3 regions of the Burkholderia sp. AU33423 genome follow, and region 2 is predicted to be linked to each of the others. Evidence: predicted binding sites of a transcription regulator. Region 2 holds the regulator's gene; each other region holds the start of a gene.
What was found. Region 2 encodes FliA, which starts transcription of late flagellar genes. Its sites were predicted from a motif close to CTAAAGTTTNNNNNNNNNNNGCCGNTA; they were not measured.
Positions count from the first base shown of each region.

Region 1: flgK (flagellar hook-associated protein FlgK) is a predicted target of FliA. The motif match lies at 6,156-6,182, and genes of this name have one in related genera.
Region 3: fliS (flagellar export chaperone FliS) is a predicted target of FliA. The motif match lies at 7,793-7,819, and genes of this name have one in related genera.

Region 1 is NZ_NKFH01000005.1:903,488-913,587, reverse strand. Features, by position in the region: gene flgE (flagellar hook protein FlgE) at 1-580, shown strand, start outside; gene flgF (flagellar basal-body rod protein FlgF) at 600-1,358, shown strand; gene flgG (flagellar basal-body rod protein FlgG) at 1,393-2,181, shown strand; gene flgH (flagellar basal body L-ring protein FlgH) at 2,202-2,894, shown strand; gene CFB50_RS16760 (flagellar basal body P-ring protein FlgI) at 2,900-4,084, shown strand; gene flgJ (flagellar assembly peptidoglycan hydrolase FlgJ) at 4,085-5,068, shown strand; gene CFB50_RS16750 (flagellar brake protein) at 5,288-6,043, shown strand; gene flgK (flagellar hook-associated protein FlgK) at 6,241-8,226, shown strand; gene flgL (flagellar hook-associated protein FlgL) at 8,249-9,490, shown strand; gene CFB50_RS16735 (solute carrier family 23 protein) at 9,780-10,100, shown strand, end outside.
Region 2 is NZ_NKFH01000002.1:235,572-245,671, reverse strand. Features, by position in the region: gene ahcY (adenosylhomocysteinase) at 129-1,547, opposite strand; S-adenosyl-L-homocysteine riboswitch at 1,580-1,694, opposite strand; gene CFB50_RS01175 (RNA polymerase sigma factor FliA) at 1,803-2,537, opposite strand; gene CFB50_RS01170 (nucleotide-binding protein) at 2,560-3,378, opposite strand; gene flhF (flagellar biosynthesis protein FlhF) at 3,371-5,116, opposite strand; gene flhA (flagellar biosynthesis protein FlhA) at 5,113-7,215, opposite strand; gene flhB (flagellar biosynthesis protein FlhB) at 7,212-8,411, opposite strand; gene CFB50_RS01150 (DUF805 domain-containing protein) at 8,755-9,135, opposite strand; gene CFB50_RS38470 (hypothetical protein) at 9,193-9,930, shown strand; gene CFB50_RS01140 (VOC family protein) at 10,012-10,100, opposite strand, start outside.
Region 3 is NZ_NKFH01000005.1:955,334-965,433, reverse strand. Features, by position in the region: gene CFB50_RS17040 (GMC family oxidoreductase) at 1-244, shown strand, start outside; gene CFB50_RS17035 (flagellar hook-length control protein FliK) at 272-1,621, opposite strand; gene fliJ (flagellar export protein FliJ) at 1,653-2,111, opposite strand; gene fliI (flagellar protein export ATPase FliI) at 2,117-3,649, opposite strand; gene fliH (flagellar assembly protein FliH) at 3,682-4,365, opposite strand; gene fliG (flagellar motor switch protein FliG) at 4,358-5,353, opposite strand; gene fliF (flagellar basal-body MS-ring/collar protein FliF) at 5,343-7,106, opposite strand; gene fliE (flagellar hook-basal body complex protein FliE) at 7,355-7,699, shown strand; gene fliS (flagellar export chaperone FliS) at 7,894-8,328, shown strand; gene CFB50_RS16990 (flagellar protein FliT) at 8,325-8,657, shown strand; gene fliK (flagellar hook-length control protein FliK) at 8,788-10,100, shown strand, end outside.

The DNA.
Region 1 (10,100 bases), on a different contig from region 2:
CGCCACGACGGATCTCGGCACGGTCACGTTCGACTCGTCGGGTGCGATCAAGAGCACGACCACGGGCACGCCGCCCGCGCCGACCACGTCGGTCGGCCAGTTCCAGTTCACGGTGCCGAACACCGACGGCTCGGCGACGCCGCAGAGCCTCACGCTCGACCTGACCGGCACGACGCAGTACGGCGGCAAGGACGGCGTGAACAACCTCGCGCAGGACGGCTACGCGAGCGGCACGCTGACGACCTACACGATCGGCGCCGACGGCAAGCTGACCGGCAACTACTCGAACGGCCAGACCGCCGTGCTCGGCCAGATCGCGCTCGCGAACTTCAACAACCCGAACGGGCTGGTGAACCTCGGCGGCAACCAGTACGCGGAAAGCTCCGCGTCGGGCGTGCCGCAGATCTCGGCGCCGGGCAGCACGAACCACGGCAAGCTGCAGGGCAGCGCGCTGGAAAACTCGAACGTCGACCTCACGTCGCAGCTCGTCAACCTGATCACCGCGCAGCGCAACTACCAGGCGAACGCGCAGACGATCAAGACGCAGCAGACCGTCGACCAGACGCTCATCAACCTGTAAGCGCGGATAACGGGCAGCCATGGACCGACTGATCTACACGGCGATGACGGGTGCGTCGCAGTCGCTCGACCAGCAGGCGATCGTCGCGAACAACCTCGCGAACGCGTCGACGACGGGCTTTCGCGCGCAGCTCGCGACGTATCGCGCGGTGCCGATGAATTTCGGCGACGGCAGCAACATCGACCCGACGACGACGCGCACCTACGTGCTCGCGTCGACGCCCGGCGCCGACTACGCGCCGGGTCCGATCACGCGCACCGGCAACCCGCTCGACGTCGCCGTGCAAGGCGCGGGCTGGCTGGCGGTGCAGGCGGCCGACGGCAGCGAGGCGTACACGCGCGCCGGCAACCTGCACGTCGACGAGAACGGCCAGCTCGTCAACGCGAGCAACCTGCCGGTGGTCGGCAACGGCGGCCCGATCTCGGTGCCGCCGAACGCGGAAGTGACGATCGGCAAGGACGGCACGATTTCCGCGCTGATGCCGGGCGACCCGCCGACGGCGGTCGCGATCGTCGACCAGATGAAGCTCGTGAACCCCGATCCGGCCACGCTCACGCGCGGCAACGACGGGCTGTTCCGTACCGCCGACGGCAATCCGGCCGACGCCGACCCGAACGTGGTCGTCACGCCGAATTCGCTCGAAGGCAGCAACGTCAACCCGGTGACCGCGATGGTCGCGATGATCGACAACGCGCGCGCGTTCCAGCTGCAGTCGAAGCTGATCCAGACGGCCGACCAGAACGAGCAGACGGCGAACCAGCTGCTCAATTTCAGCTGAGCGCCCGCGCCACCCTACGCAGGAGACCTGATAAATGAATCGTTCGCTCTACATCGCCGCGACCGGCATGAATGCGCAGCAAGCGCAGATGGACGTGATTTCGAACAACCTCGCGAACACCAGCACGAACGGCTTCAAGGCGTCGCGCGCGGTGTTCGAGGATCTGCTGTACCAGACCATCCGCCAGCCGGGCGCGAACTCGACGCAGCAGACGGAACTGCCGTCGGGCCTGCAGCTCGGCACCGGCGTGCAGCAGGTCGCGACCGAGCGCCGGTATACGCAGGGCGGCCTCACGCAGACCGGCAACGCGAAGGACGTCGCGATCAACGGCGCCGGCTTCTTCCAGGTGGTGATGCCGGACGGCACGAACGCCTACACGCGCGACGGCGCGTTCCAGACCAACGCGCAGGGCCAGCTCGTCACGTCGAGCGGCTACCAGGTCCTGCCGGCGATCACGATCCCGCAGAACGCGACGTCGCTGACCATCGGCAAGGACGGTGTCGTGACGGTCACGCAGGCGGGCTCGACCAATTCGGTGCAGATCGGCTCGCTGCAGGTCGCGACCTTCATCAACCCGGCCGGCCTCGAAGCGCGCGGCGAGAACCTGTTCTCCGAGACGACGTCGTCGGGCGCGCCGAACGTGTCGCAGCCGGGCCTGAACGGCGCGGGCACGCTCAACCAGAACTACGTCGAAGCGTCGAACGTGAACGTCGTGCAGGAGCTCGTCAACATGATCCAGACGCAGCGTGCCTACGAGATCAACAGCAAGGCCGTGACGACGTCCGACCAGATGCTGCAGACCGTCACGCAGATGAAGAGCTAACCGGAACACCCGTCGTCGCCATGAAGCAGGTTCGCCTCCTCCCGTCAGCCACCGTCCGCGCCGCATGCGCGGTCGCGGTGGCGGCGTTCGCCGCCGGTTGCGCGCAGATTCCACGCGATCCGATCATCCAGCAGCCGATGACGGCGCAGCCGCCGACGCCGATGTCGATGCAGGCGCCCGGCTCGATCTACAATCCCGGCTACGCGGGGCGGCCGCTCTTCGAGGATCAGCGTCCGCGCAACGTCGGCGACATCCTGACGATCATGATCGCGGAGAATATCAACGCGACCAAGTCGTCGGGTGCGAACACGAACCGGCAGGGCACCACCGACTTCAACGTGCCGACGGCCGGCTTCCTCGGCGGGCTGTTCGCGAAGGCGAACCTGTCGGCCGCCGGCAACAACAAGTTCGCGGCGACCGGCGGCGCCAGCGCGGCGAACACGTTCAACGGCACGATCACGGTGACCGTCACCAACGTGCTGCCGAACGGCAACCTCGTGGTCAGCGGCGAGAAGCAGATGCTGATCAACCAGGGCAACGAATTCGTGCGCTTCTCGGGGGTCGTGAACCCGAACACGATCTCGGGCGCGAACTCCGTCTACTCGACGCAGGTCGCCGACGCGAAGATCGAATACTCGTCGAAGGGCTACATCAACGAAGCCGAGACGATGGGCTGGCTGCAGCGCTTCTTCCTCAACATCGCGCCGTGGTGATGACGATGCAGAAGACGCTTCTCGCCCGCTTCCCGGCCCGCGCGCATGCCGCCGCGCGGCTCGCCGTCGCGTTCGCGGCCGTGGCCGTGGCGTGCGTATTCGGCGCGGCGCCCGCGCACGCGGAACGCCTGAAGGATCTCGCGCAGATCCAGGGCGTGCGCGACAACCCGCTGATCGGCTATGGCCTCGTCGTCGGCCTCGACGGCACGGGCGACCAGACGATGCAGACGCCGTTCACGACGCAGACGCTCGCGAACATGCTCGCGAACCTCGGCATCTCGATCAACAACGGGTCGGCCAACGGCGGCGCGTCGCAGCTGAGCAACATGCAGCTGAAGAACGTCGCGGCCGTGATGGTGACCGCCACGCTGCCGCCGTTCGCGCGGCCGGGCGAGGCGCTCGACGTCACCGTGTCGTCGCTCGGCAACGCGAAGAGCCTGCGCGGCGGCACGCTGCTGCTGACGCCGCTGAAAGGCGCGGACGGCCAGGTCTATGCGCTCGCGCAGGGCAACATGGCGGTCGGCGGTGCCGGCGCCAGCGCGAACGGCAGCCGCGTGCAGGTGAACCAGCTCGCGGCCGGCCGGATCGTCGGCGGCGCGATCGTCGAGCGTTCGGTGCCGAACGCGATCGCGCAGATGAACGGCGTGCTGCAGCTGCAACTGAACGACATGGACTACGGCACCGCGCAGCGGATCGTGTCCGCGGTCAACTCGAGCTTCGGCCCGGGCACCGCGACGGCGCTCGACGGGCGCACGATCCAGCTCGCCGCGCCGGCCGATTCGGCGCAGCAGGTCGCGTTCATGGCGCGGCTGCAGAACCTCGACGTCAGCCCGGACAAGGCGGCGGCGAAGGTGATCCTGAACGCGCGTACCGGCTCGATCGTGATGAACCAGATGGTCACGCTGCAGAGCTGCGCGGTCGCGCACGGCAACCTGTCGGTCGTCGTCAACACGCAGCCGGTGGTGTCGCAGCCGGGGCCGTTCTCGAACGGGCAGACGGTGGTCGCGCAGCAGTCGCAGATCCAGCTGAAGCAGGACAACGGCGCGCTGAAAATGGTGACGGCCGGCGCGAATCTCGCCGACGTCGTGAAGGCGCTGAACACGCTCGGCGCGACGCCCGCGGACCTGATGTCGATCCTGCAGGCGATGAAGGCGGCCGGCGCGCTGCGCGCCGACCTGGAGATCATCTAAATGGCAGCCAGTCTCCCGAACGCGAACGACCTCACGCAGCGCTTTGCGCTCGACGTGCAGGGTTTCGACGCCCTGCGCGAGCAGGCGAAGCAATCGCCGCGGGCCGGCGCGAAGGCGGTCGCCGGCCAGTTCGACGCGATGTTCACGCAGATGATGCTCAAGAGCATGCGCGACGCGTCGCCCGACGGCGGGCTGTTCGATTCGCATACGTCGAAGATGTACACGTCGATGCTCGACCAGCAGCTCGCGCAGCAGATGTCGACGCGCGGGATCGGCGTGGCCGACGCGCTGATGAAGCAGCTGTTGCGCAATGCGGGGCAGGGCGCGGGCAGCGAAACGGCGGCCGACGTCGGCGCGGCCGGGCTGGGCGCGGACGGCTTCGGCGCGTCCGGCAACGAAGGCGGTCTCGCCGCGATGAACGCGATGGCGAAGGCCTACGCGAACGCGGCCAACAACGGCGGGCTCGCCGGCACGCGCGGCTATTCGGCCGGCAGCGCGCTGACGCCGCCGCTGAAGGGCGCGAGCGGCGTGCAGGACGCCGACGCGTTCGTCGACCGGCTCGCGGGCCCCGCGCAGGCGGCCAGCGCGTCGACCGGCATCCCGGCGCGCTTCATCGTCGGCCAGGCCGCGCTCGAATCGGGCTGGGGCAAGCGCGAGATCCGCGCGACCGACGGCTCGACGAGCTACAACGTGTTCGGCATCAAGGCGACCAAGGGCTGGACCGGCCGCACGGTGTCGGCGCTGACCACGGAATACGTGAACGGCACGCCGCGCCGCGTGGTCGCGAAATTCCGCGCGTACGATTCGTACGAGCACGCGATGACCGATTACGCGAACCTGCTGAAGAACAATCCGCGCTACTCGGGCGTGCTGAGCGCGAGCCGCAGCGTCGAAGGCTTCGCGCACGGGATGCAGAAGGCCGGCTACGCGACCGACCCGAATTACGCGAAAAAGCTGATCTCGATCATGCAGCAGATCGGCTGACGGCCCCGTCGGCGACTGCCTGTTGCACCCCTCTGGACCGCGCCCGGCCGCCCGCCGCGCGCGGTTTCAACGTTTGCGCGAAAAAAATCCCCAATTCGATCTAAACTTTCGGTCAGCACTGCCGCTAAGTGTGAGAGACCTGCGACCGGGCCCCGTTCTGGCCCGGTTTTATTGCGCACCGGTTGCCCGGGCGCCCATGACAAGAATGACCGGCTAGCCATGAATATCGAAACGTCGACGGACCCCAGCCTGGATGCAGGCCACTCCGGGCCCGACTATGCCCGCCGCAATCCACTGGAAATCGGCGTGCAGCTGCGCAACCTCGTCAATCGCGGCGATTTCCTGACCGTCCAGTACCCGGGCGGCCAGCTCGTCACGCGCCTGCTCGAGGTGGATGTCGGCGCGCGGACGTTTACGTTCGACTGGGGTGCGCTGTCGGAGCAGAACGCCGGCATCCTCGGCGCGTCGCACTGCACGTTCGCGGCCGCGCCGGAGGGCGTGCGCGTCGAATTCTCCACGGGCACGCCGCGCGAGACGCGCTACGAGGGGCTGCCCGCGTTCGTCGCCGATTTCCCCGACGTGCTGATGTGCATCCAGCGCCGCGAATATTTCCGCGTCGATGCGCCGATCGTCGATCCGTTCCTGTGCCGCGGCAAGCTGCCGGACGGCGAAAGCTTCGTGTTCGAGGTGCATAACCTGTCGCTCGGCGGCGTGGGGCTGCGCACGGCCGACGAACGCGTCGAGGCGCTCGAGGTCGGCACGCTGCTGCCCGACGTCGAGCTCACGCTGACCGGCCACGGCAAGCTGTCGCTCGACCTGCAGCTCGTGTCGCAGCGTTCGACGCAGATGCCGAACGGGTCGCGGCGCTACCAGCTCGGCTTCCGCTACATGTCGCTGCCGGGCAGCGCCGAGAACACGCTGCAGCGGCTGATCACGCAGCTCGAGATGAAGCGCCGCTCGCTCGCGCGGGCCTGACGCGCAAGCGGCGGCCGGCCCGCCCGGGGCGGCCCGCACGACGTTTGCGGCACCCTCGGCCGCACGCCTGAACCGGCGACGCGCACGTGCGCGTCGCGCGTGCATTTTTTCCCTCAATTTTTTCGATCGGCGGCCGTTATACCGGGAGTCACGCAACCCGGCGGCCGCGACGCGCGGCCGGCTCATCAGGATCGCGCATGTCCAACACACTCATGAACCTCGGCGTCAGCGGCCTGAATGCCGCGCTCTGGGGCCTCACGACGACCAGCAACAACATCAGCAACGCGGCGACGCCCGGCTATTCGGTCCAGCGGCCCGTGTATGCGGAAGCGAGCAGCCAATACTCGGGCAGCGGTTACATGCCGCAAGGCGTGAACACCGTCACCGTGCAGCGGCAGTACAGCCAGTACCTGAGCGACCAGCTGAACACCGCGCAGACGCAGGGCGGCGCGCTGTCGACGTGGTACACGCTCGTCGCGCAGCTGAACAACTACATCGGCAGCCCGACGGCGGGGATCTCGACCGGGATCACGAGCTACTTCACCGGGCTGCAGAACGTCGCGAACAACGCGTCCGACCCGTCGGTGCGGCAGACCGCGATCAGCAACGCGCAGACGCTGGCCAACCAGCTCAACGCGGCCGGCCAGCAGTACGACGCGCTGCGCCAGAGCGTGAACACGCAGCTCACCAGCACCGTGTCGCAGATCAACACGTACACCACGCAGATCGCGCAGCTGAACCAGCAGATCGCGGCGGCGAGCAGCCAGGGGCAGCCGCCGAACCAGCTGCTGGACCAGCGCGACCTCGCGGTGTCGAACCTGTCGGGCCTGGCCGGTATCCAGGTCGTGCGCAACGACAGCGGTTACAGCGTGTTCATGTCGGGTGGCCAACCGCTCGTCGTCGCCGACAAGAGCTACCAGCTTGCGGCCGTCACGTCGCCGTCGGATCCGAGCGAACTGACCGTCGTGTCGCAGGGGATCGCCGGCGCGAAGCCGCAGGGGCCGAACCAGGCGTTGCCCGATTCGTCGCTGTCGGGCGGCACGCTCGGCGGCCTGCTCGCGTTCCGCAGCCAGACGCTCGACCCCGCACAGGCCCAGCTCGGCGCGATCGCGACCAGCTTCGCCGCGCAGGTCAACGCGCAGAACGCGCTTGGCATCGACCTGTCGGGCAACAAGGGCGGCAACCTGTTCTCGACGCCGTCGCCGACCGTGTACGCGAACCAGGGCAATACCGGCAACGCGTCGCTGTCCGTGTCGTTCGCGAACGCGTCGCAGCCGACGACGAGCGACTACACGCTGTCGTTCGACGGCGCGAACTACACGCTGACCGACCGCGCGAGCGGCGCGGTGGTCGACCAGAAGGCGGGGCCGATGCCGGTTTCGCTCGGCGGGCTGAATTTCTCGACCGCGACCAGCACGCAGATGCAGCCGGGTGACAAGTTCACCGTGCTGCCGACGCGCGGCGCGCTGAACGGCTTCGGGCTCGCCACGTCGAGCGCGTTGGCGATCGCGGCAGCATCGCCGGCCGTCACGTCGGCGGCGAGCACCAACACCGGCACGGGCAAGATCACGCTGGGCGGCGTCACCGCGGGCTACCAAGTGCCGACGACCAAGCTGACCTACGACGCGACGGCGAAGACGCTGACGGGTTTCCCGGTCGGCACCACGGTGACGATCGGCACCACGCCGCCGACGTCGGTCACGATCAAAACCCCGACGGACACTGTCCCGTACGATCCGGCGGCCGGTGCGACGATGACGATGTCGGGAACGGCCGCGGGCGCGCTCAACGGCGTGAGCGTCACGCTGTCCGGCGCACCGGCGACCGGCGACTCGTTCACGATCGGGCCGTATGCGGGCGGCACCAGCGATGGCTCCAACGCGCTCGCGCTGTCGAAGCTGGTCAACGCGAAGGCGTTCGGCAACGGCACGATGACGCTCACGGGCGCGTATGCGAGCTACGTGAACGGCATCGGCAACACGACGACCCAGCTGAAATCGTCGAGCGCCGCGCAGACAGGGCTGGTCGGCCAGATCACCCAGGCGCAGCAGTCGGTGTCGGGCGTGAACACGAACGAGGAAGCGGCCAACCTGATGCAGTACCAGCAGTTCTACCAGGCGAACGCGAAGGTGATCCAGACGGCGGCGACGCTGTTCCAGACCGTGCTCGGCCTGTTCAATTGACCGGATTCGAAGGATAGAAGCGATGCGGATTTCCAGCGCCCAGTTCTTCCAGCTGAACGTTTCACAAATGAACGATCAGCAGACCCAGCTTGCGCAGCTGTATCAGCAGATCTCGAGCGGTGTGAGCCTGCAGACGGCGGCGGACAATCCGGCCGGCGCGGCGCAGGCCGTGCAGCTGTCGATGACGTCGGCGACGCTGTCGCAGTACGCGACCAACCAGAACGCGGCGCTCGCGTCACTGCAGGCCGAGGACCAGACGCTGCAGAACGTGAGCACCGTGCTGACGAACACGCAGTCGCTGCTCGTGCGCGCCGGCGACGGTTCGATGTCCGACAGCGACCGCTCGGCGCTCGCCACGCAGCTGCAGGGTTACCGCGACCAGTTGATGACGCTCGCGAACACCAACGACGGCGCGGGCAACTACCTGTTCGCCGGCACGAAGAATTCGGCGGCGCCGTTTTCGACGACGGCGAGCGGCAGCGTCGCCTATGTCGGCGACACCGGCACGCGGCAGGTGCAGATCGCCGATTCGAGCACCGTGTCGCAGGGTGACACGGGCGCGGCCGTCTTCATGTCGGTGCCGGCGATCGGCAGCTCGCCGGTGCCGTCGGCCGGCGCGGGCAACACGGGCACCGGCACGATCGGCGCGGTCACGGTGACGAACCCGTCGATCGCGACGAACGGCCATCAGTTCTTGATCACCTTTGGCGGCACGGCCGCCGCGCCGACCTACACCGTGACCGACAACTCGGTCAGCCCGTCAACCACCACGCCGGCGCAGGCCTATTCGTCGGGCGCGGCGATCTCGCTCGGCAGCGGAATGACGGTGGCGGTGTCGGGCACGCCGGCCGCCGGCGACAAGTTTGCTGTTGAGCCGGCGCCGCAGGCGAGCGGCGGCTCGGACGTGTTCTCGACGCTCGACGCGATGATCGCGGCGCTGAAGACGCCCGTGACGGGCAACGCTGTGGCGGGCGCGGCGCTGAAGAACGCGCTGATGACCGGCTCGACCAAGCTTGGCAACACGATGCGCAACGTCACGACGATTCAGGCATCGGTCGGTGGCCGCGAGCAGGAAGTCAAGGCGATGCAGGCCGTCAACCAGACCGCGTCGCTGCAGGTCACCAGCAACCTGTCCGACCTGACGAGCACCAACATGGTGACGACGATCAGCCAGTTCCTGCAGATGCAGAACGCGCTGACGGGCTCGCAGAAGGCGTACGCGCAGTTGCAGAACCTGTCGCTGTTCCAGTACATCAACCCCTGATGTCAGCCGCGCCGGCCGCGATGTGAGCGCCCGCTTGCGTCGCGGCCGGCGTCGGACGCCGCCCGCGCCTGTCCCCGCGCGGGCGGGCGCTTCACCGGGGCGCACCATCGTGCCCCGTTTCGCACATGCGGCAAGCCGCGCATCGTGCACGCTGGCCCCGCTCGGCGGCCCGCTTTTCAGCCCCCTTCTCAGCCTGCTTGCCAGCCCCATTTCCGCTCCGTAAACTCGCGCCAGATTCCAGACCGGCGCATCCTCCGCAGCCGGCGACTGACAGGAGCCCTTTTCCCCCATGTCCGATTCCTACTTCCCGCGCTGGCGGGTGCAATCGACCGGCGCGGCCTCGCGCGTGGTCGGCCCCGACGAGCGCCTCGCGTGGCCGCAGATGGTCGCGATGGGCGTGCAGCACGTCGTCGCGATGTTCGGCTCGACCGTGCTCGCGCCGCTGCTGATGGGCTTCGACCCGAACCTGTGCATCTTCATGTCGGGCATCGGCACGCTGCTGTTCTTCGTGCTGGTCGGCGGCCGCGTGCCGAGCTACCTCGGCTCGAGCTTCGCGTTCATCGGCCTGGTGATCGCGGTGACCGGCTACGGCGGCAGCGGCCCGAACCCG
Region 2 (10,100 bases):
CAGTGGCCGCCGCCGGCTGCCGCGGGTGCCCGAAGGCGCGCCGCGGCAGCCGGCGATCCCGCGCCGTGCCGCGGTACCGGGTGCGCGCCAGCGACGCGCGCACGGCACCGCGGCAGCGGCGCAGCGGATCAGTAGCGGTAGTGGTTCGGCTTGAACGGGCCGTCCTTCTGCACACCGATGTACGAAGCCTGCTCGTCCGACAGCACGGACAGGTTCGCGCCGATGCGCGCCAGGTGCAGGCGCGCGACCTTTTCATCGAGGTGCTTCGGCAGCACGTACACCTTGTTCTCGTACTCGTTGCCGCGCACGAACAGCTCGATCTGCGCGAGGGTCTGGTTTGCGAACGAGTTCGACATCACGAACGACGGGTGGCCGGTCGCGCAGCCGAGGTTCACGAGGCGGCCTTCCGCCAGCAGGATCACGCGCTTGCCGTCCGGGAAGATGATGTGGTCGACCTGCGGCTTGATGTTTTCCCACTGGTACTGGCGCGTCGACGCGACGTCGATTTCCGAGTCGAAGTGACCGATGTTGCAGACGATTGCGTTGTGGCGCATCGCCTTCATGTGATCGTGGTTGATCACGTGGTAGTTGCCGGTCGCCGTCACGAAGATGTCGGCCTTGTCGGCCGCGTATTCCATCGTCACGACGCGGTAGCCTTCCATCGCCGCCTGCAGTGCGCAGATCGGGTCGATTTCGGTGACCCACACGGTCGCGCCCAGGCCGCGCAGCGATTGCGCGCAGCCCTTGCCCACGTCGCCGTAGCCCGCGACGACCGCGACCTTGCCCGCGATCATCACGTCGGTCGCACGCTTGATGCCGTCGACCAGCGATTCACGGCAGCCGTACAGGTTGTCGAACTTCGACTTCGTGACCGAATCGTTCACGTTGAACGCCGGGAACGGCAGGCGGCCGTCCTTTTCCATCTGGTACAGGCGGTGCACGCCGGTCGTGGTTTCTTCGGTCACGCCCTTGATGTGCGCGAGGCGCGTCGAGTACCAGGTCGGGTCCGCGTCGAGGTGCTGCGCGATCGACTTGTACAGCGCGACTTCTTCCTCGTTGGTCGGCTTAGCGATCACCGAACGGTCCTTCTCGGCCTTCGCGCCGAGGATCAGCAGCAGCGTTGCGTCGCCGCCGTCGTCCAGGATCATGTTCGCGAATTCACCGTTCGGCCATTCGAAGATGCGGTGCGAGAACTCCCAGTATTCGTCGAGCGATTCGCCCTTGAACGCGAACACCGGCGTGCCGGCTTCGACGATCGCGGCAGCGGCGTGGTCCTGCGTCGAGAAGATGTTGCACGAGGCCCAGCGGACGTCCGCGCCGAGCGCCTTCAGCGTCTCGATCAGCACGCCCGTCTGGATCGTCATGTGCAGCGAACCGGCAATGCGCGCGCCCTTCAGCGGTTGCTGTGCCTTGTATTCGTCACGGATCTGCACGAGGCCCGGCATTTCGGTCTCGGCGATGTTCAGTTCCTTGCGGCCCCAGCCGGCCAGCGCCATGTCGGCGACGACGTAATCGTTGGTAGCTTTGGAATCGATAATGGCGTTCATCACGCCCTCCTTTCTAAAAAGTTTCTAGATTGGTGACGTGAGCGCCGTTCAGGAAGCGGGGCCGACGCGGTTGTGCCGCACGACTGCTTGGTGAAGCCTTCCGAGCCTGGCGGACACAGGAGGTCCGTCGCAACGCTCCTCGGAAAGCGGAGAGGATTGTAGCAAATCGGCGCGCGGAATGCGCAAGCATGCACACATACGGCGCGCACCCGGCACCAGCGCGCGGCGCCGGCGCGCGCGGCCGTCAGGAAAGGGTCAGGACTCCGCGCCGACCCACGCCTGTTCGCGCAGCCGTGCGCGCAGGCGCGCGACCGCCTGGCTGTGCAGCTGGCACACGCGCGATTCGCTCACTTCGAGCACCGCGCCGATCTCGCGCAGATTCAGACCCCGTTCGTAGTACAGCGACATCAGCAGCTTCTCGCGCTCCGGCAGCCGCTCGATCGCCTCGACGAGCGCTTCGCGCAGGTGCTCGTCGAGCAGCGCCGACAGCGGATCGGTGTGATCGACGCGGTAGCGGTCGAGGAACGGTTCGTCGTCGGCCGCGCGGTCGAAATCCTCGTAATAGATCAGCTGGCTGCCGTGCAGGTCCTGCAGCATCCCCTGGTATTCGTCGAGCGGCATGTTCAGGTGCTGCGCGATCTCGGTCTCGCTCGCCGAGCGGCCAAGATGCTGCTCGACCTGGTGCACCGCGTGCTCGACCTCGCGCGACGTCTTGCGCAGGCTGCGCGGCAGCCAGTCGTTGCTGCGCAGCTCGTCGAGCATCGCGCCGCGGATACGCTGCGTCGCGTAGGTCTCGAACTGCGCGCCCTGGTCCTCCTTGTAGCGGCCGGCCGCGTCCATCAGGCCGATCATGCCGGCCTGGATCAGGTCGTCGAGGTCGACGCTCGCCGGCATCTTCGCGACGAGCTGCAGCCCGAGGCGTCGCACGAGCGGCGCATATTGCGCGAGCACGTCGGCCTGGGACATCTTTCCTTGAGCGTTGTACATCATGGCTCTCTCCTTCCGGTGGCGCTCATGCGGCGTGGGCCGCCCCCGCCTCATACGACGGCTTGCCGCCCGCGTGCACGGCGCGGCCCGCACCCGGACGCGGGCGCATCGGCCAGTACAGCAGGTCGGCGGCAATCTGCCGGTAATCGCGCGCGGCGGCCGACGACGGGAACGCGTCGACCGCGGCACGCGTCAGTTCGCGCGCATGCTCGACGAGCGGATCGGCGCTCACGCAGCCCGCGTCGGCGATCGACACCGTCAGGTAGCGGCTCGCGACGCCCGCGAGGTTGTCGAACGCCGTCTTCGCGTCCGCGTGGCTGCCGACGTGATTGGTCAGCACGCGGAACTGCGCGAACGCGTGCGCAAAATGCAGCCGCTTCATGCACGCATACGCCTCGGTGATCGCCTGCGCGGCGACCCGCGTGACGACCAGCACGTCGTGCGCTTCGCGTGCGAGCGCCGAGAACGAACCGTCGGCGCCGAGCTGCGCGTCGACGAGGACGATGTCGGCCGGCCCGTCGATGAAATCGCTCAGCTGCGCGTCGGTGTAGCCGGTGCGCGCGAGCCGCGCCGCGGCGCACAGGCCGAAGCCGGCCGCGACCCGCGCGCGCTCGCCGTCGCGCAGCCACGCGCCCGCCAGCGTCGCGCTGGCCGAATGCACGTCGGCACGCTCGTCGACGACGAGCACATCCTTGCCGAGCGACGCGAGCGCCGCCGCCAGGTTCACGACGGTGGACGTGCAGCCGACACCCGCCGGCCCGCCCGCCACCGCGACGATGCGTGACGCGCGCCCGGCCAGCAGGCGCCGCAGCCCTTCGGCCTGGTCGATGATTTGTTTATCCAAATCGCACCTCGTGCAGCTCGGCGGTGGAACGTGCGGTCAGTGCGGAAAGCAGCGTCGGCATGTCCTCGTCTTGCGGCACGAAGGGCGAGCCGTCGCGCGGTACACAGAACGCGCTCTTCAGCAGGAATTTGGTCGACGCGACGTACAGGTTCTCCGGCACTTTCTGGCCGGTCGACACGTAATGGATCGGCAGCTTGTAGCGGATCACCGTGTCGAGCACGCCGCCGAGGTGGGTCGCCTCGTCGAGCTTCGTGAGGATGCAGCCGGCCAGGTCCGGGTGCTCGCCCGCGCTGCGGTACGCCTGCACGACTTCGTTGAGCGTGTCGCCGTGGCTGGTCGCGTTGAGCAGCAGCAGGCGCTGCACCGGCGCATTCGCCCCGTGCAGCATCGCGATCTGGTCGGATACCGCGCGGTCGCGCTGGCTCATGCCGATCGTGTCGATCAGCACGATGTGCTTGTTGCGCAGCTCGGACAGCGCGAGCGCGAGGTCGCCCGCATCCTTCACCGCGTGCACGGGCACGCCGAGGATCTTGCCGAAGATGCGCAGCTGCTCGTGGCCGCCGATCCGGTAGCTGTCGGTGGTCAGCAGCGCGACCTTGCTCGCGCCGAAGCGCATCACGCAGCGTGCGGCCAGCTTCGCGGTGGTGGTCGTCTTGCCGACGCCCGTCGGCCCCATCAGCGCGAACACGCCGCCGCGCTCCATCAGCGCATCTTCGCTGTCGAGCACCGGCAGGTTCGACGCGAGCACCGACCGCGCCCATTCGGCGGCCTGTTCGAGGGTCTGCGCGCCGTCGCCGGCCGGCATGTTGTCGACCAGCATCCGCACGAGCTGCGCGGAGAAACCGGCCGCGAACAGGTGCTTCGTCAGCGCGCCGTGCACGGCGCTGCGACGCTGGCGGTCGTGCCACATCAGGCTGTCGAACTGCTCTGCCATCATCCCGCGCAGTTCGCCGAGCTCCTGCATCACCGTATCGTTGACGATCCGCTCGATGCGCGACTTCACGGCATCGGCCACCGCGGTGGCCGCGTCGGCGGACAGGCGCGTGCGCTCGGCCGCCATCGCGGCATGCATCGCGCTCGTGTTCGTGTCGGGCGCGCGGGTGGCGGCGGCCGGCATCCGGCGTTCGGCGTCGCGCACGATGTCGCGTGCCCAGTTGGGCGGCGTCGCGCTCGCGGCGGCCTGCGGGGCAGGCGCGCTCGCTTGCGGCGCGGCGGGCGTCGCCTGCGCACGCGCCATCAGCGCGTCGCGCTGCTGCGTCAGGCGCTTCGCGTGCTCGACGAGCCACGGCGCGGGCTCGGAGGCCGCGGCCGGCGTGGGAGCGGCGGAAGACGGCGCTGCCGCAGCCGGCGCGTCCTCATCGAATGCCGAAGGTTGCGCCGTCGCCTCGTCCGCGTCGGCGCTTGCACCGAACACCGACGAGAACACGTCCGGCAGCCCGCCTTCGCCTGCTGCGTACGGATTGACCGTCGGGCGGGCCAGCGCCGCACCCGGGCGCGACACGATGCCCGGCACGGCGGCAGCCGGCACGGATTCCGGCGTGCGCGACGCGGCGATGCGCGGACGCGCCGCGGCCGGCGGCGTCACGGCGGCCAGGTCCGAATCTGCCAGGGCGACGATTTCCACGCTGCCGTCATCGAGCGTGCGGTTCGACAGCACGACCGCGTCGGCGCCGAGCGCCTCGCGCACCAGACGAAGTGCGTCGCGGCTCGTTGCGCCGGTGAATTTGCGAATGTTCAAGCGGAACCCCCGATGACGTTAACGACTTTGATCGTGCGTGTGTCCGGCACTTCGGCATACGACAGCACTTTCAATTGCGGCAGGCTGCGGCGCAGGAAACGCGCGAGCATCGCGCGCAGCGCGTGCTGCACCAGCAGCACGGGCGGCAGCCCGAGATTCTGTTGACGCAGCATCGCCTGTTGCGTGCCGGTCAGAAGGTTGTGCGCGAGGCCGGGTTCGAGGCCCGGGTTCGCGCCGGTGGCGAGCGCCTGCGACAGCACGCGCTCGAGATTCGAGTCGAGACCCATCACCTGCATCTCGCCGGCGCCCGGATACCACTGCTGCGTGATCGCGCGGCCGAGCGACAGCCGCACCGCGGCCGTGATCTCGAACGCATCGCCGCGGCCCGCGTGTTCGGACACCGCTTCGAGGATCGTGCGCATGTCGCGGATCGGCACGCCTTCCTCGAGCAGGTTCTGCAGCACTTTCTGCAGCGTGGTGAGCGAGATCGTCTTCGGCACGAGGTCCTCGACGAGCGACGGCGCATCCTTGCCGGTGCGCTCGACGAGCGACTGCACTTCCTGGCGGCCGAGCAGCTCGGCCGCGTGCTGGACGACCAGATGGTTCAGGTGCGTCGCGACGACCGTGCTCGCGTCGACCACCGTGTAGCCGTACACCTGCGCCTGTTCGCGCATCGCGACGTCGATCCACACGGCCGGCAGCCCGAACGCGGGATCCTGCGTGACGGCGCCGGGCAGCGCGGCAGTCACCTGGCCGGGGTTGATCGCGAGCCACTGGCCCGGGAACACTTCGCCGACGCCGATCTCGACGCCCTTCAGCGCGATCCGGTACGCGTTCGGTCGCAGCTCGAGGTTGTCGCGGATATGGATGACCGGCGGCAGGAAGCCGATTTCCTGCGCGAATTTCTTGCGGATGCTCTTGATGCGCTTGAGGAGTTCGCCGTCGCTGTTCTTGTCGACGAGCGGGATCAGGCGGTAGCCGACTTCCAGCCCGAGCGGGTCGATCAGTTGCACGTCGTCCCAGGTCGCCTCGTGGCTGTCCGACGGCAGCGCTGCGGGCGGCGCGATGTCGGTCAGGTCGCCGGCCGCCTTGCGGGCCGCCGCGCGCTTGGTCTGCGTGCGGGCCAGCCAGATCGCGCCGCCGCCGAGTGCGAGGAACGCGAAGTGCGGCATGCCCGGGATCAGGCCCATCAGCACGATGATCGCGCCGGTGATGTTCAGCACGCGCGGGTTCGTGAACAGCTGGCCGGTGATCTGCGTGCCGATGTCCTCGTCGGTCGCGACGCGCGACACGATCACGCCGGCCGCGGTCGAGATCACGAGCGACGGGATCTGCGCGACGAGGCCGTCGCCGATCGTCAGCAGCGTGTAGTTGGTGCCGGCGGCCGCGAACGTCATGTCGTGCTGGACCATCCCGACGATCAGCCCGCCGATCACGTTGATCGCCATGATGATCAGGCCGGCGATCGCATCGCCGCGCACGAACTTCGACGCGCCGTCCATCGACCCGTAGAACTCGGCTTCCTGCGACACGGCCAGGCGGCGCTTGCGCGCCTGCTCTTCGTTGATGAGGCCCGCGTTCAGGTCGGCGTCGATCGCCATCTGCTTGCCGGGCATCGCGTCGAGCGTGAAGCGCGCGGACACTTCGGCGATCCGCCCCGCGCCCTTCGTGATCACCATGAAGTTGATGATCATCAGGATCACGAACACGACGATGCCGACCGCGAAGTTGCCGCCGACCAGGAAGTGGCCGAACGCCTCGATCACCTGGCCGGCCGCGTCCGGGCCCGTGTGGCCTTCGAGCAGCACGACGCGCGTCGATGCGACGTTCAGCGACAGGCGCAACAGCGTCGAGAACAGCAGCACGCTCGGGAACGCCGCGAAGTCGAGCGGCTTCATCGTGTACATGCTGACGAGCAGCACCATCACGGACAGCGCGATGTTGAACGTGAACAGCAGATCCAGCAGCATCGGCGGCAGCGGCAGGATCATCATCCCCAGGATCATGCAGATGAGGATCGGGCCCGCGAGCGCGCGCAGGTTCGTGCCCGCGAACGGGTTCGGGCGCTTCGCGAACAGGCCGGTGGTCGGGGTGCTCATGCTGCGGTCCCTTGCTTGCCGAGGGTGTCCTCGGCTTCTTCACGTTCGTCGTCGGCGGCGACCGACGTCCCCTTGTCGAGTTCGGCCGGCACCTCCAGATCGACCGGCATCGCCGGGAACGCGCCGCCTTCCGAACGGAAGCGCTTGAGCTGGTAGACCCACGCGAGCACTTCGGCGACGGCCGAGTACAGCGAGCCGGGAATCTCGCGTTCGAGTTCGACGTTGTGATACAGCGCACGCGCGAGCGGCGGCGCTTCGAGCAGCGGCACGTTGTGTTCCGCCGCGAGTTCGCGGATGCGCGCGGCGACGAGGTTCACGCCCTTCGCGACCACCTTCGGCGCGCGCATCTCGCCGTCCGTGTATTGCAGCGCGACGGCGAAGTGCGTCGGGTTCGTCACGACCACGTCGGCCTTCGGCACGGCCGCCATCATCCGGCGGCGCGCGATCGCGCGCTGCTGCTGGCGAATCCGCCCCTTCACGTGCGGATCGCCTTCGTTCTCGCGATGCTCGCGCTTCACTTCTTCCTTCGTCATGCGCAACTTCTTGTCGTACTGCCAGATTTGGTAAGGCACATCGAGTGCGGCCACCACCAGCATCCCGGCGACCGTCGTGCCGCAGCACACGGCGATCAGGTGCAGCGCATCGGGCAGCGCCACGCCGAGCGGCTGCGTCGCGAGGGCGAGCAGCTCGTCCTTGCTGCGCCAGATCGCGATGCCGCCGATGCCGCCGACGACCAGCGTCTTCGCGAACGACATCCCGAGCTGGATCGGCCCCTGGATCGAGAAGATCCGGCCGAGGCCCGAGATCGGGTTCAGGCGGTCGAACTTCAGCTCGAACGTCTTCGACGAGATCAGCCAGCCGCCGAGCGCCATCGGCGCGAGCAGCGCGGCGACGCCGGTGAGCGCGAGGATCGGCAGCAGCGCGGCGAAGCCTTCGAGGCTCGCGCTGCCGGCCGCCGACAGCATCCGGTTCGTGTCGAACGCGGTCGCGCGATCGAACGTGAACGCGCCGCGCAGCATCGCCTGCAGATGCCCGCCCGACGGGCCCGCAAGCAGCCACGCGCCGTAGAACCCGGCCGCGAGCAGCGCGAACGAAGCCAGCTCGCGCGAACGCGCGACCTGCCCCTCCTCGCGCGCCTTCTCGCGGCGCCTGGGAGTGGCGGCTTCGGTCTTGTCGAGATCGCTCTCGTCTGCCACGGGGCCTCCAGTCGGGTACGGCGGAATGCCGCTTTCCAGTGACACCGATTATTCATGGAGGCGTCAAACGCCGATCGGTCGAGCAAAGCCGGGAAAGGGGGGTATTTCGGGGAATCGGGAGAGCCGGCGCGAACGGGGCTGGACGGGAGACGGAACGGTGTGCGGCGCGGCGGAAAAACGTGCCGATCGTTGCGATCGCAAGGTGTCGGCTCCGGACGAAGCGACGACGACGACGTGAAGCGGGGAAAAGGCGAGGAAACGGTGAGGCAGTGAAGCGTTGCCGCGGATGCGACGCGAAATCGGGCCCCGACGCGGCGGCGTCGCGCGTCGGGGCAGGTGTCGGTCAGGCCGCCACGATCGGGTCCGCGCCGAAGCGGTTCGGACCTTCGGTGCCGCGCGAGCACATCCACACGAGCAGCAGGATGGCGCCGACGATCGGGATCAGCGCGAGCAGCAGGAACCAGCCCGAGCGGCCCGTATCGTGCAGCCGGCGCACGCTGACCGCGATGCTCGGAATGATCAGCGCCAGCGAAACCAGGCCGATCACGACGAGCAGCAGCAGCGTGATCAGGCCGGCGTCGCGGCCGGCCGCGCCGATGATCTGCGCGGCGATCGACAGCGCACAGGTCAGCAGCGCGAAATACCAGTATTCGGCACGACGCGCACGGCCTTCGAATGTCGCGTATTTATTGAGTGCGGAACGAACGGCTTCGGAAAAATTCATTTTATTACCCTCCTGTTTTATATAGACGACCCCGGAAACAACGCCGGCATTATATGTTTGAATTTCGCGGGACTCCATCTCTTTTCACGTACTGGCCAGGGCGTACCGGGCCACCTCGCCCGCCCGTACGGCGCCGGCACGGCGCGGGTATGGCTGCAACAGCGGAATGCCGTGCCATCGGCTTGCATGCCGCGTCATTTTAATAATCTTGAAGACCTGACAGAAACGACAGCCCCCGATAATCCAGCATTTGATTACATCCGAATGAAATCGGTTGCAATTGATAATCGGCAGCCCGTGTACCGCATTCGATTACCCGGCCGGCATTACGCGGGCATGCAAAGCGCGCTACGCTTCGCCATGACTTGCCGATTCCGCTCGAACCGCACCATGCTCCGTCATCCGCTCGCTCCGTTGCTGTCGCTTGCCTGCGCGCTGACCGCCGGCTGCGCGGGCACGCCGGCCCTGCCGCCCGGCGCGCAGGCGCCTGACGCGCCGCACCCCGGCACGATCGCCCTGCACCATGCGTGGAACGGATCGACGCAAACCCTGCGCGCGCAGGATTTCCCCGCGAGCTTCACCTTGCGCTGCGTCGACACGCGTGGCGAGCCGGTGGAACGCGCCCGCGCGGCCTGGTGCGTGCCGGTCGTCGAGATGGAATCGATGTCGGTCGATGCCGCCGGGCGCCCGGTCGCGCCAGCCGATGCCGTCCGGATCGAAAGCACCGCGTACGGGCCCGGCCACCGCGTCCTCGACCACACGAGCCTGATGCGCGACGGCCGGCCACCGGCCTAGCGCCCGTTCCGGCCGCTCACGGGTTTGCGCGGCCCCTGGCGCCGGTTCGCCGGTTCACGCCTACAACGGGCTACCCGCCTCCTAGCCGGCCGCCGCGCGCTGCAGCGCGTCGAGATCGAGCTTCTTCATCGTCATCACCTGCGCCATCACGCGCTCCGCACGCGCCGGAT
Region 3 (10,100 bases), on a different contig from region 2:
CTACCACCCGGTCGGCACCTGCCGGATGGGCTCGGACGCGCGCGCGGTCGTCGATCCGCAACTGCGCGTGCGCGGCGTCGAAGGGTTGCGCGTGGTGGATGCGTCGGTGATGCCGACGCTGGTCGGCGGGAATACGAATGCGCCGTCGGTGATGATCGGCGAACGCGCGGCGGATTTCATCGTCGCCACGCGCAAGGGCGCGGCGCCGCGCGGCGAGGCAGCCGCGGCGGTGCACGGCCGCTGAGCGGCGCGCGCACGGCGGCGGCCATGCTCAGGCAAATGTATCGACGAGGCCGGCGCGGCTCACGCTCGCGGCGGCCGGTGCGGATTGCGCAACGCCGACCGGTGCATCGCCGGCTGACGATCCGCCGCTCCCGCGCCGCGACGGCTGGCCGCCGGCGAAGGATTGTTGCGGGTTCTGCTGCTGCGAGGCGAAGCCGCCGTCGCTGACGGTCGCGCTGCCGAGTCCGAGCCCGCCCGCTTCCATGGCCTCGCGCAGCTTCGGCAGCGCGGCTTCGACCGCTTCGCGCACCTGCGCGTGCTGCGACACGAACAGCGCGTGCGCGTTGTTGTCCGCGACGCGCAGCACGACCTGCAGCGGCCCGAGATCGGCCGGATTGAGCGTCAGTTCGGCGCTCTGCTGGTGCGCATTCGACAGGAACACGACCTTCTGGCTCAGCGCGTCCGTCCAGTCCGGCGTGCTGATGTGCGGTGCGAGCACGTGCGCGTTCGCGGCGGCGATCGCCCCCGCGGCCGGCGACAGCTGCAGGTTCGCCTGGGCCGCGGCCGCAGCCGTGGCGCCGGCCGCGAGCGTCGCGCTGGCGGCCGGGTCCGCCGCGTCGCTGGCTGCCGCGAGCGCGTGCTGCTCGCCCGACTGCGCGTTCGCGTTGGCCTGCAGCGCCTGCGCGGTGGCTTGTACCGGCGTTTGCTGGGTGGCGAGCGCACCCTTCGCGTCGGCGAGCGTGCGGTCGAAGGTCGGCACCTTCGGTGTCAGCGGCGCGGCGGTGCCGGTCGCCGCGGTCGCGGCGGGTGCGGACGCCGTCGTGCCGGCCGCGGGCATCGCGATCGCGCCCGAGCCGCCCGTCAGCTTGGCGAGCGCTTCCTGCAGCACATCGCGGCTCGTTGCCGGTGCGGCCTGGGTGGCCGCCGCCGCGTCCTTGGCCGCGTGATCCGCCAGCGTGGCCGTGGCATCGGGTTGGCCGGACACGGCCGTCTTTTGCGCAGCGGCCGCGGCGGCAGCCGCATCGGCCGGCATCGCGTTGTCCGTGCGCGCCTGCAGTTGCGCCTGCACGGCCGCAGCCGCCGCGAGCGCGGCCGCGTCGGGGTTGATGGCGGCAGTCGTGGTCGTATCGTCGGTCGTGTCGTCGTCTTCGGTGGCGGACGGCTTCGTGCCGGCGGCCGGCTTCGACGAAGCCTGTTGCGTCGACGCATCCGGCACGCCGGAATTCGACGTATCGCGACGCGTGGCGACGCTTTGCTTCAGCGTCTGCGCGAACGGCACGGCGGTCGTCGTGGTCGCGGCATCGTTGCCGGCGGCGCTGGACGAACCCGAGCCGCGGGCGGCCTTGAGTGCGGTGCCGGCGGTGTCGAGCAGCGCGCCGAGCAGGGGCAGGGGAGGCATGTCGGTTCTCTCGTTCGAAGGCGGTGGTCGGTTACGACGAACGGGCCGCGTCGGCCCGCATGCGCAGGATCTTCGCGGCGTGTTCGTCGGCGTCGCGCTGTTCGCGCCGGGCGTCACGCTTCGCTTCCTGCGCGACGCCGCGCGCCTGCAGGATTTCGAACGAGCCGACGGTGCGTTTCTTGTTTTGCCAGTTCGGGCGGGCTTCGTCGATACGGATTTCGGCCGCGGCCAGCACGCTGCGCTGCTGCGCGATCGCGGCGTCGAGCGTATCGATGAACGCCTGGAAATTGCGCCAGTTGCCGGCCGGCATCCCGTGCTGCGCGGATTGCGAGAAGCGCGCGTGGTATTCGTCGCGGTAGCGCAGCAGCGCGTCGAGCTGCTCGGCGGCCGCGGTGCGGTCGCGCTGCGCGGTGCCGAGCTGCTTCGTGGCGGAATCGAGATCCTCCTGCGCGCGGTCGAGCAGCAACTGAAGGGGAAAGCCGTGTGCCATCTGGATCAGCCTCCGTAAGCGTCGAACAGTGCATCGAGCCCGGCGAGGCTCGACGCGAACGGCGCGCATTCGCGAAAGCCCTGCTGCAGGAACGCCTCGATGCGCGGATAGAGCGCGATCGCGCGGTCGAGCTGCGCGTCGCGGCCGGGCGCGTACGCGCCGACCGCGATCAGGTCGCGATTGCGCTGGTAGCGCGACAGCATCTGCTTGAACTGCCGGACGTGGTCGAGGTGCGTTTCGTCGATCAGCGCGGTCATCGCGCGGCTGATCGACGCCTCGATGTCGATCGCCGGATAGTGGCCGGCCTCGGCGAGCGCGCGTGACAGCACGACGTGGCCGTCGAGGATCGCACGCGCCGAATCGGCGATCGGGTCCTGCTGGTCGTCGCCTTCGGTCAGCACCGTGTAGAACGCGGTGATCGAGCCGCCGCCTTCCGGCCCGTTGCCGGTGCGCTCGACGAGCGCGGGCAGCTTCGCGAACACCGACGGCGGGTAGCCCTTCGTCGCGGGCGGCTCGCCGATCGCCAGCGCGATCTCGCGCTGCGCCATCGCGTAGCGCGTGAGCGAATCCATCAGCAGCAGCACGTGCTTGCCCTGGTCGCGGAAATACTCGGCGAGCGACGTCGCGTAGGCCGCGCCCTGCATCCGCAGCAGCGGCGACACGTCGGCCGGCGCCGCGACGACGACCGAGCGCGCGAGCCCGTCCTCGCCGAGGATCTGTTCGATGAATTCCTTCACTTCGCGGCCGCGTTCGCCGATCAGCCCGATCACGATCACTTCCGCGCTCGTATAGCGCGCCATCGTGCCGAGCAGCACCGACTTGCCGACGCCGGAGCCCGCGAACAGGCCCATCCGCTGCCCGCGGCCGACGGTGAGCAGCGCGTTGATCGCGCGCACGCCGACGTCGAGCACGTGGTGGATCGGTTCGCGCTCGAGCGGGTTGATCGACGGCGCCGACAGCGGCGCGTCGACCTTCGACGCGAGCGGGCCGAGGCCGTCGAGCGGGCGGCCCGACGCGTCGACGACGCGCCCGAGCATTTCCCAGCCGACCGGCAGCCGCTTCGCGCCCGCGAGCGGATCGGCGACGGGCGCGCTTTCGCGCGGCCAGACGCGCGCGCCGGGCAGCACGCCCGCGACGTCGGTGGTCGGCATCAGGAACAGGCGATCGCCGGCGAAGCCGACGACTTCCGCTTCCGCGTGCGGCAGCGTGCTGCCGGGCGGCAGTTCGATCGTGCATTCCGCGCCGACCGACAGGCGCAGCCCGATCGCTTCCAGCACGAGGCCGGCCGCGCGCGTCAGGCGCCCGCACGGCCGCAGCGGCAGCGCGCGCCGGCTGCGCGCGGCGAGCCCGTTCAGGTGGGTGCGCCAGTGCGCGAGATGCGGGTTGTGCGGGGCGCGCGGCGTGGCGCCGGCGGCCTCGGCCGCCTCGGCCGCCGCAGTGGTGAGGGGCTGGGTGGCGTCTTGAGCGGTGTCCAGCGCGGCGTTGTGCGCGTCCGGGCCGAACGACGCGAGCGCGAGTTCGCGCTCGAGCGGCGTCATGCCGTCGTGCGCGAGCGCCTCGGGCGGCCGCGTCACCACGTGCTCACCTTGCCGATCGCGGCGGCGACGCGCTGCCAGCGCGTGGGCAGCGTCGCGTCGACCTCGCCGGTCGCGGCGTGCGCGCGGCAGCCGCCGCGCTCGATCGACGCATCGGTGCGCACGTTCCAGCCGAGCGTATCGAGATCGTCCTGCAGATAGGCTTCGACGACGGGCAGGTCGGCCGGATTCACCGCGAGATGCGGCGCGCCGGACAGCGCGGGTTCGGCCGCGAGCACGTCGCGCACGGCGGCAACCAGCGCGGCCGGGTCGTGCTTCACGTGCTGGCGGACCACCTGCTGCGCGATGTCGAGCGCGAGCTGCGCGATATCGGCGGCCAGATCGTGCTCGACGGTCGACACGGCCTCGCGGAACGACGCGGCGAGCGCCGCGAGCTGCGCGGCCTGTTCACGCGCGTCGGCCTGGCCGGCTTCGAAACCCTGTTCGCGGCCCTGCTCGAAACCGGCCTGGTAGCCGAGCGCCTGGCCCTCGACGTGGCCGGCCGCATGGCCTTCGGCGTGCGCGGCGTCGCGCACGCGCTGCAGATCCTCGGCGAGCGCGGCGGCGGCCGCTGCCGCGTCGTCGGGCGGCGGCGGGGGCGGCGGCGGGTCGAACGACGCCATCTCCCACCGCTGGTAGGCGGTGAGGGTGCCCGCGCGATCGCTCGCCGAATCAGACATACGCGTCTTCCGCCTTGCCGCCGATCGCGATCGCGCCGCTTTCGGCCAGGTTGCGCACGATCTGCAGGATGCGGCGCTGCTGCGTCTCGACGTCGGACACGCGTACCGGGCCGCGCGCGTCGAGATCCTCGGCGAGCAGTTCGGCCGCGCGCTGCGACATGTTCGCGAGGAACTTCTGGCGCAGTGCCGGCGGCGCGCCCTTCAGCGCGATGATCAGCGTTTCCGACTCGACTTCCTTGAGCACCATCTGGATCGCGCGATCCTCGAGGTCGAGCAGGTTCTCGAACACGAACATCTGGTCGATGATCTTCTGCGCGAGTTCGGCGTCGTACTGGCGCACGCTTTCGAGCACGCCTTCCTCATGCACGCTCGTCATGAAGTTCAGGATTTCGGCCGCGGTGCGGATGCCGCCCATCGGGCTGCGCTTCAGGTTGTCGCTGCCGGACAGCAGGCCCGTCAGCACGTCGTCGAGCTCGCGCAGCGCGGCCGGCTGGATGCCGTCGAGCGTCGCGATCCGCAGGATCACGTCGTTACGCAGCCGCTCGGTGAAGCACGACGCGATTTCCGACGCCTGGTCGCGGTCGAGGTGCACGAGGATCGTCGCGATGATCTGCGGATGCTCGTTCTTGATCAGTTCGGCCACGGCGGCCGAGTCCATCCACTTCAGGCCCTCGATGCCGCTCGTGTCGCTGCCCTGCAGGATGCGGTCGATCAGCACGCCGGCCTTGTCCTCGCCGAGCGCCTTGGTCAGCACCGAGCGGATGTAGTCGCTCGAATCGAGCGACAGCGCGGTGTGCTGCTCCGCTTCCTTCGCGAATTCGTGCAGCACGTCCTCGACCTGCTCGCGCGTGACGTTCTTCAGCGCGGCCATCGCGGCGCCGATCTTCTGGACCTCGCGCGGCGCGAGGAACTTGAATACCTGCGCGGCCTCTTCCTCGCCGATCGACATCAGCAGGAGCGCGCTCTTGGTCAAGCCTTCAGCGTTCATCGGACACCCAGTTCTTCACGACGGTGGCGACGATCTTCGGATCCTGGCGGGCGATCGTGCGCGCGTAGTCGAGGTTGCGTTCGTAACGGTTCTTCTCGCTCTCGAACCCGAGCAGCAGCGAGTCGGGTTCCTCCGCCTTCTCCGGCGCCGGCAGGCCGTCGAGCGCGACCGGATCGTCCGGTGCGGCGAGCGCCGGCGCGGCCGGTTCGGGCGGCGGGAATGCGCGGCGCATCGCCGGGCGCACGAACATGAAGTAGAGCGCCGCCGCGGCCGCCGCGATGCCGAGCCACTTCGCCGCTTCCTTCGCCATCGCGATCATGTCCGGCTGGCGCCACCACGGCAGGTCGGCGTACGGGTCGCTCGCGGTGGAGAACGCGCTGTTCACGACGTTCACCGAGTCGCCGCGCTTCTCGTCGTAGCCCATCGCATCCTTCACGAGCTGTTCGACCTGCGCGAGCTTCGCGGGCGGCAGCGGCTGCATCGTCACGTGGCCCTTCGCGTCGGCGACCGGCTGGTAGTTGACGACGACCGCGACCGACAGCCGCTTCACGCTGCCCATCGGCTGTTCGGTGTGGCGGATCGTCTTGTCGAGCTCGTAGTTGGTCGTCTGGTCCTTGCGGTCGCTGACCGGCGTCGTCTGCGGCGCGTTCTGGCCGTTGCCGGCGACGATCGGCGCGGAGGCCGGCTGCGGCGGCGTGTTCGACAGCGCGCCCGGCACGCCCGACGCGCCGCCCTGCGCCAGCTCGGTCGCGCTGCTGGTCTGCTGGCTGCGGATCGCGGATTGCTGCGGATTGCCGTTCGGGCCGTAGCTTTCCGACGTCTGCTCGATCTTCGAGAAATCGAGATCCGCGCTGACCTGCGAGCGCGCGTTGCCGGCGCCGAAGATCGGCGCGAGGATCGCGTCGATGCGCTTCTGCGTGTTGTGCTCGACCTGCTGCACGTACTTGAGCTGGCTCGCGTCGAGGCCGGATGCCGACGCGGTCTGGGTCAGCAGGTTGCCGTCCTGGTCGACGATCGTCACGTTCTTCGCGGGCATGTCGGGCACGCCGGACGACACCATCCGCGTGATTGCCTGAACCTGCCCCTCGTCGAGCACACGGCCCGGGTAGAGGTCGACGAACACCGACGCGCTCGGGGCTTCCTTGTCGCGCACGAACACCGACGGCTTCGGGATCGCGAGATGCACGCGCGCGCCGCGCACGGCGTTGATCGATTCGATGGTGCGCTGCAGCTCGCCTTCGAGCGCGCGCTGGTAGTTGATCTGCTCGGCGAACTGGCTGATGCCGAATTTCTGGTTGTCCATCAGCTCGAAGCCGACCGAGCCGCCCTTCGGCAGCCCCATCGCGGCGAGCTTCAGGCGCGTTTCATGCACCTGGCTCGACGGCACGAGGATCGCGCCGCCGGCATCGGCGAACTTGTAGGGAACGTTTGCCTGCTGGAGCGCGGCAATGATCGCGCCGCCGTCGCGATCCGACAGGTTGCTGTACAGCACGCGGTAGTCGGGCGCGCGGCTCCACAGCACGAGCGCGGTGATGACGGCGACCGCGAATGCGACGGCGATCAGGAACGGCAGCTTCGGGTTGCCCTTCATCCGCGAGATGCCGGGGATGCGTTCCGCGAAGCCGCCAAGCCCGAAGTCCGCGCCTGCGCCACCCGCGCCCGGCAACGCGGCGGCCGCGGCGGCGCCGGGCGCCGGGCTGGCGAGGCCCCCGCGGGCGTCTGGGTTGATCAGCGAGTTGGCCTGCGAATCCATGCGTCGAGTTTCTCCGGAGCGGGACGACTGAGCTCGCTCGGACGAGCGGGCGGACAATGACACGATGCGATTATCGTGACCCGGGCCCGACTCCGATCGACCGAAAAGAGCGGGGTTTCCCCCGTACTTTCTCGGCTTTGACGCGCGGCGCGCTGCTATCCTTTTTCGGAATCCGGCATGGTGCGCGTGGTGCGGCACCGGCGGATCTCCCGGTGCGTCCGGGTCTCTCTCTCAGTTTTGGGGACAGCATGACTGCGAACGTCAGCGGAATCGGTTCGGTGGTGCAACAGATGCAGTCGATGGCCGCGCAGGCGTCAGGCGGCGTCGCGAGCCCGGCGGCGGCACTGGCCGGCTCGGGCGCGGCGACGGCCAGCACGTTCGCCAGCGCGATGAAGGCGTCGCTCGACAAGATCAGCGGCGACCAGCAGCACGCGCTCGGCGAGGCGCAGGCGTTCGAGGTCGGCGCGCCGAACGTGTCGCTGAACGACGTGATGGTCGACATGCAGAAAGCCAACATCGGCTTCCAGTTCGGGCTCCAGGTCCGCAACAAGCTGGTGAGCGCTTACAACGACATCATGCAGATGGCGGTTTGACACGGCGGCTATTCAGGGAAAGCGATCCGTGGACGGCCATCCGGCCTGGGCTGCGGGCCGGCCTGGCTGCGCCAGGCGGCACGCGCCGCTTGCCTAAAGCTTTCCCAATCCCTTCCGATAACTCCGGTGAAGGCCGCGTCGTGCGATGCACGGCGGCGGTTCCCGTATAGCCAAGGCACAACAAGGAGAAGCGCATGTTTTCCCCAGGACACGCTGGAGCCAGTGCATACGCGCGTGTCGGCGTCGAGACCGGGGTGATGGGCGCTTCCCCGCACCGGTTGATCGCGATGCTGTACCAGGGCGCGCGGCAGGCGGTTGCGCTGGCGCGCATGCATTTGCAGCAAGGCAATGTATCCGCGCGCGGCGAAGCGATCAGCAAGGCGATCCGGATCGTCGACAGCGGGCTGAAGGCGTCGCTGAACCTCGATGCGGGCGGCGAGATCGCGGAGCGGCTGGACGCGCTGTATGCGTATATCGGCCGGCGTCTGCTCGAAGCCAATGCGCAGGCGAGCGACGCGATGCTGGTCGAGGTCGACAGGCTGCTCGCGACGCTCGAGGAAGCATGGACGGGGATCGCCCCGGAAGTCGCGCGGATGGCCGCGCAACAGGCAGTGGAAGCATCGAGATGAATCGCAAGGCCGAATACTTCGAACGTTACGAGGCGCTCGCCGCCGTGTCGGGCCGGATGCTGGGCGCTGCCCGCAGCGCCGACTGGAGCGCGTTGCCGGAGTTGCAGGCCGAATTCATGCAACTGGTCGACGGGCTGAAGGAAGCCGATCCGGGCGTCGTGCTCGACGAATCGGATCTCGGCCGCAAGCTCGACCTGATCCGCCGCATCCTGGCCGACGACGCCGCGATTCGCGATCTCGCGAGCCCGGACCTCGCGCGGCTGTCCGCGCTGTTCGAGGCGCGGCGCTCGACCCAGGTATTGACCGATCTCTACCGCGCGCGCGGGTAGGGCCCGTTTCCGGGGAAACGGGCGCGGGGGCGCACGAGCCCGTTGCGGCAGGCGCGCAGTTCCCGCGGACGGCACCGGCATGCCGTTCCCGGATTCGCAACGATGTGGCTGAGATAAGCAGGCTCCGATCATGACCGGTATCGACTCCGTTGCGGCCGCGCTGCTGGCGAGCCGCCTCGACAGCTTGCTGACCGGCACCGTGTCGGCGCCCGCCGGCGGCGGCGTGACCTCGCAGGTCGGCACGCCGGGCACCGGCGCGTCGTCCACGCCGTCGGCCGGCACTCCGCCTGCCGCACCGCCTGCTTCCACCCAGACTGCACTGTCCGATGTCGGGCGCGTGCTCGACGCGATCTCGCGCGCCGGCGGGGACGCGACGCCGGCCATCGCCGGGCGCGCGCCGCTGCTGGCTGACCCCGCCGTGCTGTTGACCGACACGGCTGCGCCGGCCCGCGCGCCAGCCGCTGCCGATCCGGCAGCGCCGTCCACGCCCGCTTCAACTGCTGCGTCGTCGGCTGCGGCAACACGCGAAGCCGCGGCGACGTTGCCCGTCGCGGCGCTGCGCGCGGCGCTCGCGCAGGCCGTGAGCGAAAGCGGCCTTTTCTACGAATCTCATCTCGCGCAGTGGCTGGCCGGCCAGCGTCCGCTCGCGGCGCTGATGCGCGAGCCGCAGGCGCGCCTCGCGGCCGCGCTCGCACCGGCCGATCCGGATGCCGCACGGCACGGCTCGACCGACCTGCTCGACGAGCTGCTCGAGCCGCGTCCGCCATTGGCCGCGACCGCGCGCGCAACCGCGCCGCCGGGCACGCCGGCCCAGGGCGGCGCGCCGGCTCGGGACCCCGCACAGGCGTTGCCGGCAGGCGCGCGGCAAGGGGCGTCGCTGCCGCACGATACGGCCGATCTGCTCGGCGATCGGCCCGATGCGCGCTGGACGCCCGCGCGGGCCGAGCTGGCCGCCGCGTCGTCCGATTCGCCGGCGCAGACGGTCGCGACCGTGCATCCGGCCACCGTGCCGCTCGTCAGGCAGCAGCTCGACGCGCTCGCGACCGACCAGTTCCGCTGGGCGGGCGAGGCGTGGCCCGGCGCGCGGCTCGACTGGACGATCGAGCCCGACGATCCGGGCAACCGTGCGTCGCGCGGTGACGGTGACACGGGCGACGGCATGGCCTGGCGCACGCGCCTCACGCTGACGTTGCCGTCGCTCGGCACGGTCGACGCGGAGCTGGTGCTGAACGGCACGCAGCTCGTCGCGCGGCTGCGTGCGAACCAGACGGGTGCCGACCGCCTCACGCGGCACGAGGCGGCGCTGCGGCAGCGGCTCGAAGTGTCGGGGCTCAAGGTGGGCGGGCTGTCGATCCGCGCAGTCGACGACGGCCCGGACGGCTTCGACCTGTTTGCGGCCCAGGCGGCGGCCGCCGCGTATGCGCGCGGCTCGGCGTCGGCCTC